Regions from separate parts of the Peribacillus asahii genome, predicted to be linked through region 2. Evidence: riboswitches for the same ligand, from Rfam matches in the RefSeq annotation. Region 2 holds a riboswitch; the other holds the start of a gene.

Region 1 (4,862 bases), 2.4 Mb from region 2:
TCAATTAAATACTCTTCGATATTGTGAATATCTAGTTTTGTTAAAATATCATCTAGTTCACCGATTACTTTTTCGAATAAATGAATTTTTTCATATAAGAGTTTGAGGATATGTTCCTCCACCGTATTTCGAGTTGCAAAATTATAAATCATGACATCCTTTTCTTGTCCAAGTCGATGGATACGTCCGATTCGCTGCTCTAATCTCATTGGATTCCACGGCAAGTCAAAATTAATTAAATGATTACAAAACTGAAGGTTGATCCCTTCTCCTCCAGCCTCTGTTGCGATTAAGACCTGCGTTTGTTTTTGAAACAGCTCACGCATCCAATCCTTTTTACCGCGTTTAAAGCCGCCGCGAAATGGCACAGAAGAAATGCCATTTTGTTGCAAATACCATTGTAAGTAGAGTTGTGTCGCACGATATTCCGTAAAAATAATGACTTTATCATCGATTTTTTTAATTAACTCCAGCGCTTTTTCAGCTTTGGAATTCTGTTCTGTCTCGTTCACTTTTTGTAATATATTGTCAATCATCGCTGTAAAGGCTGCAGGTGGATTTTCATACTTCGCTTTCATATTTTTTAATGTATAATATACAGCTTCGCGACTACTGCATGCTTCTCTTTGGAGTGTGAGCGTTGAAAAAGAGGAATGTCCTACTCCATCTGAATGGACTTTAAACTGCGAAACTGCATCATATAGAGCTTGTTCTGTTTTAGAAAAATCAATAATAATCGTTTCAACTTGGCGTTTCGTCCATTCGATTTTCGTATCTGCCCGGCGGTTGCGAATCATCACCGTGTTGACGAGTTCTTTTAGATGCTGATTTTCTTGGATAGTACGTCCTTTTCCTTTATATTTTTCGGCAAATAATTTGGCATTTCCTAAATGTCCTGGTTTTAATAGAGAAACGAGGTGAAAAATTTCTTCCACCTTATTTTGAATAGGTGTTGCTGTTAGCAATAAGCAAAACTTTTTTTTGAGATTTTGGACAAACTCGTAATTTTTTGTTTTATTATTTTTAAGTTTATGTGCTTCATCAATAATGACAAAATCATAATCTTGATTCAAAATCATCTCACTATGCGGCTTCCTTTTAGCGGTATCAATCGAGGACACCACTACATCGCAAGAGTCCCATACATAACTTTTTCTTTGTGTAACCGCTGGTATATGAAACTTTGTATTTAATTCAAACGCCCATTGAGTGACGAGGGAAGCGGGTACAAGAATTAATACTTTTTTGACAAGGCCGCGAATCATATATTCTTTTAAAATTAAACCGGCTTCAATCGTTTTTCCAAGTCCTACTTCATCTGCTAAAATGGCTTTTCCATTCATTTCTTCTACTACTTGTCTAGCTGCTTCAAGCTGATGAGGTAACGGTTTTAAATAAGGCAAATATTTAGGTGCCTGTAATCCTTCAAAATCAGAAATAACAAGGTCTTTAGTGACTTCTATTGCTAATTTATACAGCTCCCAGTTTGCCCAGGGCCCATCCTCATTAATTTTCGTTAAAAAATTATCACTCCATTCTAAATCAGAGGTAATTTCAATTTTCACACGCTCCAACCCCTTTCAAATTGTTCTAAACACGAATGTTTTATTGTGAAACGCTCGGAAATGATCAGTTTTTAGAATTTATTTTATAAAAAATGATTGCAGTTATATCCCTCTTAAGGTAGGATGAAAGTATCTTAAAGAAAAGCATAATTTGTTTTTCATAGTATGAGCAGTACGTGACAATTTTATAAGCGAATGAAGGCAAGGGGAGAGACTACGTCATGTAGCGCCGAAGGAGCAAACGAAGCTGTGAATCTCTCAGGCAAAAGAACTCTTGCTGGACGCAACTCTGGAGAGTGTCACGATAGGTGACCACCAAAGGGGAAAGCCTTGTATAAGGTAAACTTTCAGGTTTCAGGACAGAGAAAAGCTATGATAGGCTTTCTCTGTCCTTTTTTATGCCTTTTTTGAGGAATATCTTCGCGTTAACAAGTTTATTGAAGGAGGGAATTCATTGACGAATTTAAAAAGAACACCATTATTTGAAGTGTATCGTGAGAGTGGTGCCAAGACGATTGATTTTGGAGGCTGGGAACTGCCTGTACAATTCTCAGGAATTAAAGAGGAGCATGAAGCAGTTCGCACAAAAGTGGGGTTGTTTGATGTTTCGCATATGGGTGAGTTTGAAGTTAAAGGAAATCAAAGTCTTGCTTTCTTGCAAAAAATGCTTACGAATGATTTATCCAAGCTGCAAGCAGGTGGAGCACTTTATACAGCGATGTGCTATGAAAATGGCGGCACAGTAGATGATTTAATTGTTTATAAAAGAGCAGAACAGGACTATTTGCTTTGTGTGAATGCTGCAAATATCGATAAAGATTTTGAATGGTTACAATCACATCTTATTGAAGATGTAGAGCTTGTTAATGTTTCTAGTGAATATGCACAACTTGCTTTGCAAGGGCCTCTTGCAGAAACGGTACTTCAAAAGTTGACGAAAGATTCAGATTTGAGTGAAATTGGATTTTTCAAATTCAAGGATGGTGTGAATATTAATGGTGTTCAAGCACTAGTTTCCCGTACTGGTTATACAGGGGAGGATGGGTTTGAAATCTATTGCCGTTCTGAAGAGGGGCCGCAACTATGGCGCAAATTGTTAGAGGCTGGTCAAGAAGAAGGGATTTTACCAATCGGATTAGGTGCGCGCGATACGCTTCGATTTGAAGCGAAGTTGCCATTGTATGGTCAAGAACTTTCTGCTGATATTACACCGATTGAAGCTGGTATTGGATTTGCGGTTAAAACGGAAAAGAGCACAGACTTTTTAGGGAAAGAAGTACTTGCCTCACAAAAAGAAAATGGAGCTCCGCGCAAGCTAGTTGGATTGGAAATGATTGATCGCGGGATTCCGCGTCATGGCTATAAAGTCTACAGCGGCGAGAAGTTAATTGGAGAAGTTACGACGGGAACTCAATCACCAACTTTAAAGAAAAATGTTGGGTTGGCACTGCTCGAGCAAGCATTTACTACTCTAGGCACTGAAGTCGAAGTAGAGATTCGTTCGAAACGCTTAAAAGCTGTTACAACGGCAACACCATTTTATAAACGACCACGAAACTAGAGGGGAAGGTTATTTAAATGAAACATCGCTATTTACCGATGACAGAACAAGATCAAAAAGAAATGCTATCAGCAATCGGGGTTTCTAAAGTTGATGAACTTTTTAGTGATATTCCGGAAAGCGTTCGTTTTCAAGGCGAATATAACATTAAACAAGCAAAATCAGAGCCTGCTTTATTAAAGGAATTAACGAAACTAGCAGGTCGAAATGCAGATTTAAAAAGCTATAGTTCGTTTCTAGGAGCGGGTGTGTATGATCATTATGCGCCAATTATTGTGGATCACGTGATTGCTCGTTCAGAATTTTATACAGCATATACTCCATATCAGCCTGAAATTTCACAAGGAGAGCTGCAAGCAATCTTTGAATTTCAAACGATGATTAGTGAGCTAACAGGTATGGATGTAGCCAATTCTTCGATGTATGATGGCGGGACAGCTTTGGCTGAAGCAGCGATGTTAAGCGCAGGTCAAACACGTCGTAAAAAAATCCTCCTTTCAACAACTGTTCATCCAGAAGCAAGAGATGTGGTAAAAACATATGCAAAAGGACAACATGTTGAAGTAATCGAAATTCCTTACAAAGACGGTGTAACAGATGTAGCAGCGCTTAAGGAATTGATAACAGATGAAGTTGCTGGTGTGATCGTTCAATATCCAAACTTTTTCGGTCGAATTGAACCATTAAAAGAAATAGAAGAAATCGTTCATAGTGTAAAATCGCTGTTCATTGTATCCAGCAATCCACTTGCGTTAGGGGCGTTAACTCCTCCAGGTCAATTAGGAGCTGATATTGTGACAGGAGATGCACAGCCATTTGGTATTCCATCTTCGTTCGGTGGACCTCATTGCGGGTATTTTGCTGTTACAAATAAGCTTGTTCGTAAAGTGCCAGGTCGACTTGTCGGTCAAACGGTTGATGAGAATGGTAAGCGCGGATTTGTATTAACACTTCAAGCGCGTGAACAGCATATTCGTCGTGATAAAGCAACGTCTAATATTTGTTCTAACCAAGCCTTAAATGCATTGGCAGCGTCTGTTGCCATGACTGCTCTCGGCAAAAAAGGTGTAAAAGAAATGGCCGTTCAAAATATTCAAAAAGCTCATTATGCGAAACAAGTACTAAAGCAACAAGGGCTTGAAGTGGTCTTTGATGGTCCTTCATTTAATGAGTTTGTGTTGAAGCTGCCTGCTTCTTATCAAGAAACGAACAATCGATTGTTTGAAAAGGGAATTATCGGCGGTTATGACTTAGGAAGCAGCTATCCAGAATTACAGAATCATATGCTTGTCGCTGTAACAGAGCTTAGAACGAAAGAAGAAATTGATGCATTTGCTAATGAATTGGGGGATCATCATGAATAATCAAGACCAATCGTTAATTTTTGAAATCAGTACACCAGGTCGTATTGGTTATAGTTTACCAGAGATGGATGTAACAGAAGTTTCATTAGATGATATTTTACCTGCGGAATATATTCGTGCTGAGGAAGCGGAATTGCCTGAAGTATCAGAACTTGATATTATGCGTCATTATACGGCTCTTTCTAAGCGAAATCATGGTGTAGATTCAGGGTTTTATCCACTAGGTTCTTGTACGATGAAATATAATCCAAAAATTAATGAAAATGTTGCTCGTTTAAATGGATTTGCTCATATTCATCCGTACCAAGAAGCGAAAACGGTTCAAGGAGCTCTAGAGTTGATGTATGACTTGCAAGAGCATTTAATTGAAAT
Region 2 (4,862 bases):
GCCACAGCAGCCATCTTCATCATAAAAGTAAATAGAATTCTTTTCTTTGTCACTAAGATGATTGGCAAAGTTATCTTCCCATTGTTTTCTTAAATACGTTCCCCACTTAGGTATTTCAGTTACCTTTATTTTTTTCTTCTCAAGCAAGGATACTAAATCCATCACATATTCCAAAACGACACCTACTCTACATAAATTCACTTAATCCCTTACTTTCAATCTATCCCCTTGTCTAAAATTACAGCGTATGATATGAAATGTAAATAAATAAAATCTTCTCAAAATCCCCTAAGTTTAATCAAAATAAAAAAAGACCTATTCAGTCCCCAATTCTGAATATGCCTTTTTTATTGATTGACTTGAATAACTATATCTACATAGTTGAATTCAGCTAAATATAATATAGAGTGTCAAGTTCACTCAACGCTAATCAAAATCTATTAACTTTAAATTATTTTTATGATAAGTAAAATAAATTTCGCTTTACAGTAAAATTGGCTCAGTATACGATTATAAAAATGGTATAAATAGCATGAATTGGAGTTGATTGAGAATGGAATGGGAAAAAGCACAGGTATTGCGTTCAATCGCTAAAGAATTAATGAAGAATAATGTTACGCATTTAGTAGATGAACTAGCAAAATACGACCATAAAGTAGCTCAAGTGTTACATGCTGAAATTCGAGATGCTGAGCTACGGGACAAGGGGTTGTGAATTTTTTTCATATTTAAGAACTCAAGCGTACCAATGAATTCCCAAGGTCATTTGAAATTGACTTAGGATTCATCAAGGAGGAAGCACAAATGATAAGAGACGTCGATATCTTAAACAAGGAAACAATCAAAACAGATTTAGCATTAATTAGGTCATGCTTAAAATTGATTAACGCAAGCATATCCTATTCGAAATCACACGGAGAAGATTTCTCTGCTTCGGAAAATGAAGAACTACATATGCTAGTTTCCAAGATTGACAGGAGTTTAAATAAAATCAAAGGACACATACAATATGAAACAAACAATTAAGAACCGCACCAAAACCATTTGCTTGGTCACTGATATGTTCCATAATACTTTATTTGTTCCTGTCTACCACGTTTCCTAGCGCTCCCGAGGATGACAAAATGGCTGAAGAAATGAATACGGACGAATGAAGGTGTGTCGAAAATTCGACATATCTTTTTTATTTGTTCAAAGGATCTTAATGGAGCATTATTCCAAATGGTTTTTATTGGCTCGAAGTTCTTCCGTAACAGAATTTTTATCAATTGCCCCTTTTTGTAGCCATTAACAAGCCTTAAGGGAGCCTTTCGGTGCCCCCTTAAACAGATACTGCTCAAAATTCAAGCCCATTCGTTAAACTTAAAAACGCCACCTTATTTTTTCCAGGCAGATAATTTTATACTTTTTTCCTTTTTTCTACGATTTGAATACAGAGTAAATAATAGAATAAACCAAATCGGTGTTAACAACAGGGCCGGACGTGTTTCTTCAGCAACCAGCATAATGATGAGAATCACGGCAAACAACGTTAGGACAGCGTAATTAATAAATGGTGTGAATGGTGCTTTAAATTTGGATCTTGCCTGCAATTGCGGGCGTGTTTTCTTGTACCTCAAATGACAAATGAGAATGACACCCCAAACCCAAATAAAACAAATCGCACTAATGGTTGTCACGATTCCAAAAGCTTGTTCCGGTATAAGTTTGCTCAAAAGAGCTCCCACTAATAGGACAAGCACAGATATCCATAACGCACTACTTGGTACGTGATTCTTATTCAGTTTTGCAAAATGCAATGGCGCTTGGTCATTTTTGCTTAAATTAAACAGGATTCGGCTTGTTGAAAACATCCCGCTGTTACAGGCAGAAGCAGCTGAAGTTAATACGACAAAATTAATAATTCCTGCGGCAATTGGAATCCCTACTAGACTAAACGTTTTTACAAAAGGACTTTCTGCTGCATTTAGTTCTGTCCATGGGTTAACACACAATAGGATAACAATTGCGCCAACGTAGAAAAATAGGATCCTTAAAGGAATTTTATTAATCGCCGATGGGATATTTTTTTCTGGATTGGATGTTTCCGCTGCCGATACACCCACTAATTCCACACCTACATAGGCAAAGACAACCATCTGGAATGAAAGTAAGAAGCCTGATATTCCGTTTGGAAAAAGCCCTCCATGTTCCCAAAGATTTTGAATCGTAACCGTTCCTGCATCTGTCTTGAATCCCATCACCAGCAAAATAACCCCAATGCCTATTAATGCGAGAATCGTGATGACCTTTATTAATGCAAACCAAAACTCCAATTCTCCAAAAAGCTTTACGGTTAATAGATTAAGTCCTAATAAAATGATCAAGCAGATAATGGCAGGTATCCATTGTGGGATATCAAACCAATATTGTACATATACCCCAACAGCAATCACATCAGCCATAGCTGTCATAATCCAACAAAACCAATATGTCCACCCGGTTACAAATGCTGCCCGAGGTCCAAGATAGTCTTCGGCAATGTCTGTAAACGATTGATAACCTGCTTTAGACAGCAAAAGTTCTCCTAACGCCCTCATCACAAAAAAAATAGCAAGACCTACGATCAAATAGGCAAAGATGATGGACGGACCTGCTAGTTGTATCGCTTTGCCGGATCCTAAGAATAACCCAGTACCAATAGTGCCTCCAATCGCGATAAGTTGAACATGCCGATTTGATAAACCCCTCTTTAATTCATGTTGTGCCATAATGGCGCCTCCTTAATAAAAACTTACATGTGAAACGAAAGCAATAAAAAAAGAGATTGGATGTCCTCCAATCTCTAAGGTATAAAAATAAGAATAATAAATAAGTACTTGTTATGCTAAAACGATCAGCACAACAAATATATATTCAATACTCTTCTGTCCTTTTGCCTGAGATTGTGAACCCTTCGGCGCCGTGGAATTCCCACGGTCTCTCCAGAAGCTGCTCCTGCTATAGTGTGATCCATAGCAATCATAGCTTGCTTATTATTTAAAAATATTATTTCTGAATATTTTCCATTTTAGTAGTAGATTAATATTTTGTCAATATAGTGGATAGGGCATATCTCTCATCATCTTTAATTTCATTTAGGGTACAGTTCGAAGGAATTCATCTATAAATTCTATAATTAGCTTGTACACAATAAGGCTTATCGCAATAAGTTTACAATTAAAGCAAAAATTCTTTGCTGAACATTGAAATAATACTTAAAGGGATGCCGTACTCTTTCATCTAATTCAGGTCCATATTGATGAACCCAACGCGTAATCGTTGTATGAGCGATTGACAAACCTCGCTCCTCCATCATTTCCACCAAATCACGAAAACTGAGGTTGGAGATTACTTGCAAGTGTCTTGAAATTTTTGCACCAGAATCTGCAACATGATGCTTCTAATCGTTTTGATCAAACGATTTTTGGTGAATCTGATTAATTGTTGCCACGAATCAAGTCCAATAAAAAATACCACTTCACGAAAAGTGGCATAATCCTTAGAAACCCTTACATACCAAGGGTTTCAGCGCTATTTAAATGATGACCTGTGAGGGACTTGAACCCCGACCCCCACCCTGTCAAAGCGAAATCTACTAGTTTATTAATTTCAAATATGACAGGTAAGACCTTATTTAAATGAAATTCATTGATTTATCAAGGTTCTGGTGTTTTCGAAATATGATAGGTTATACCTGCTATATCCGATACCACCATTTTGGGCACCAATATTGGCACCACAATAAAAGTCCTCTAAAGGTTGATATGACAAGCTTCTACGCATTCAATAAACGTTGAATGGCAACCATTTTATTGGAGGATTGATTATGGCCAACATTAAAGTTCAAAACAGGATTTCAACGTTGATAGAAAAAGCTTTGGTGGCAGACTGATCATGCTTCCACTTGAACGTATTTTTCGCTTCCATATCAATCACATCCTTTTTTAGAATAGTAATATCAGTATATCCAAGAGTTTGAGATTACTGCAATTAACTTGGAGTTTCGCACTAGAACCCTGTTAGAGATTATGTGAGACGAAATAATGCCCATTATGAATAGGTAAAACACCTTCTTCAAACAACCCGTAAGGATATTAAGGAGGGACATTCACGATTCTTGTTTATGATGAAAAATTTTCTTATTCAGTCTAGAGATATACATAACTAGAAAGCCAGATCTCCCCATACTAAAAACAATAAAGGCTAGCCATAAGCCATGATTGTCCAAGATGGGAGTTGCAGTGACTTGCACAATAATATACGCGATCAACGCGTATATCATAGAGTTTCGAACCGGTGCAATTTCAGTGGCCCCCGTAAAAACACCGTAAATGACGAGTCCGAAACAAGCTACAAATGGGAAAATAATAAGCCAAACTCCATATGTATTCGAAAGCTCAATTACTCTCGGCAAATTCGTGAAGAGTCCAATAATCTGTTCTTGAAATAGTCCATAGATGCAAGCAATGAAGAAAGCAGATAGAATTGACCATTGCCAAGATAAGGTGAGCGTTTTTTTATATAATTTTTCATCATTTGAACCAATTGCTTTACCTACGAAAATGCTAGATGCATTCGCAAACCCATCAAAGAAATAAGCCATAATATAATGAATTTGGATTAACACAGCATTAGCGGCTAATAGTTCTGTACCAAAGGAAGCACCTTTTGCTGTAAACAAGTTAAAAACGGCTAATAAACAAATCGTTCGAATAAATAAATCCCGGTTAACGATAAACATCTTTTTCATAGAATGTGAATCTATAAGTGTTCCTACAGGTGGAATTTTCCATTGAATTGGTGATGCCTTCATTAAAAGAAGTAATCCAATTAGACATGCT

The links. A riboswitch is a leader RNA that binds a small molecule or an ion and turns the genes downstream of it on or off. The one in region 2 is predicted to bind glycine.
Region 1: linked by a shared signal. The riboswitch ahead of gcvT (glycine cleavage system aminomethyltransferase GcvT) and the one ahead of BAOM_RS05650 (amino acid permease) in region 2 are both predicted to bind glycine.

The regions. Positions count from the first base shown of each region.
Region 1 covers NZ_CP026095.1:3,513,645-3,518,506, reverse strand. Annotated here, with positions in the region: gene BAOM_RS17325 (DEAD/DEAH box helicase) at 1-1,565, opposite strand, end outside; glycine riboswitch at 1,761-1,849, shown strand; glycine riboswitch at 1,853-1,930, shown strand; gene gcvT (glycine cleavage system aminomethyltransferase GcvT) at 2,020-3,126, shown strand; gene gcvPA (aminomethyl-transferring glycine dehydrogenase subunit GcvPA) at 3,144-4,490, shown strand; gene gcvPB (aminomethyl-transferring glycine dehydrogenase subunit GcvPB) at 4,483-4,862, shown strand, end outside.
Region 2 covers NZ_CP026095.1:1,125,581-1,130,442, reverse strand. Annotated here, with positions in the region: gene BAOM_RS05660 (DUF4275 family protein) at 1-162, opposite strand, end outside; gene BAOM_RS24210 (hypothetical protein) at 554-715, shown strand; gene BAOM_RS05655 (phosphoglycerate mutase) at 805-1,026, shown strand; gene BAOM_RS05650 (amino acid permease) at 1,377-2,750, opposite strand; glycine riboswitch at 2,897-2,977, opposite strand; partial or broken gene BAOM_RS25455 (IS6 family transposase) at 3,236-3,364, opposite strand; gene BAOM_RS05640 (MATE family efflux transporter) at 4,130-4,862, opposite strand, start outside.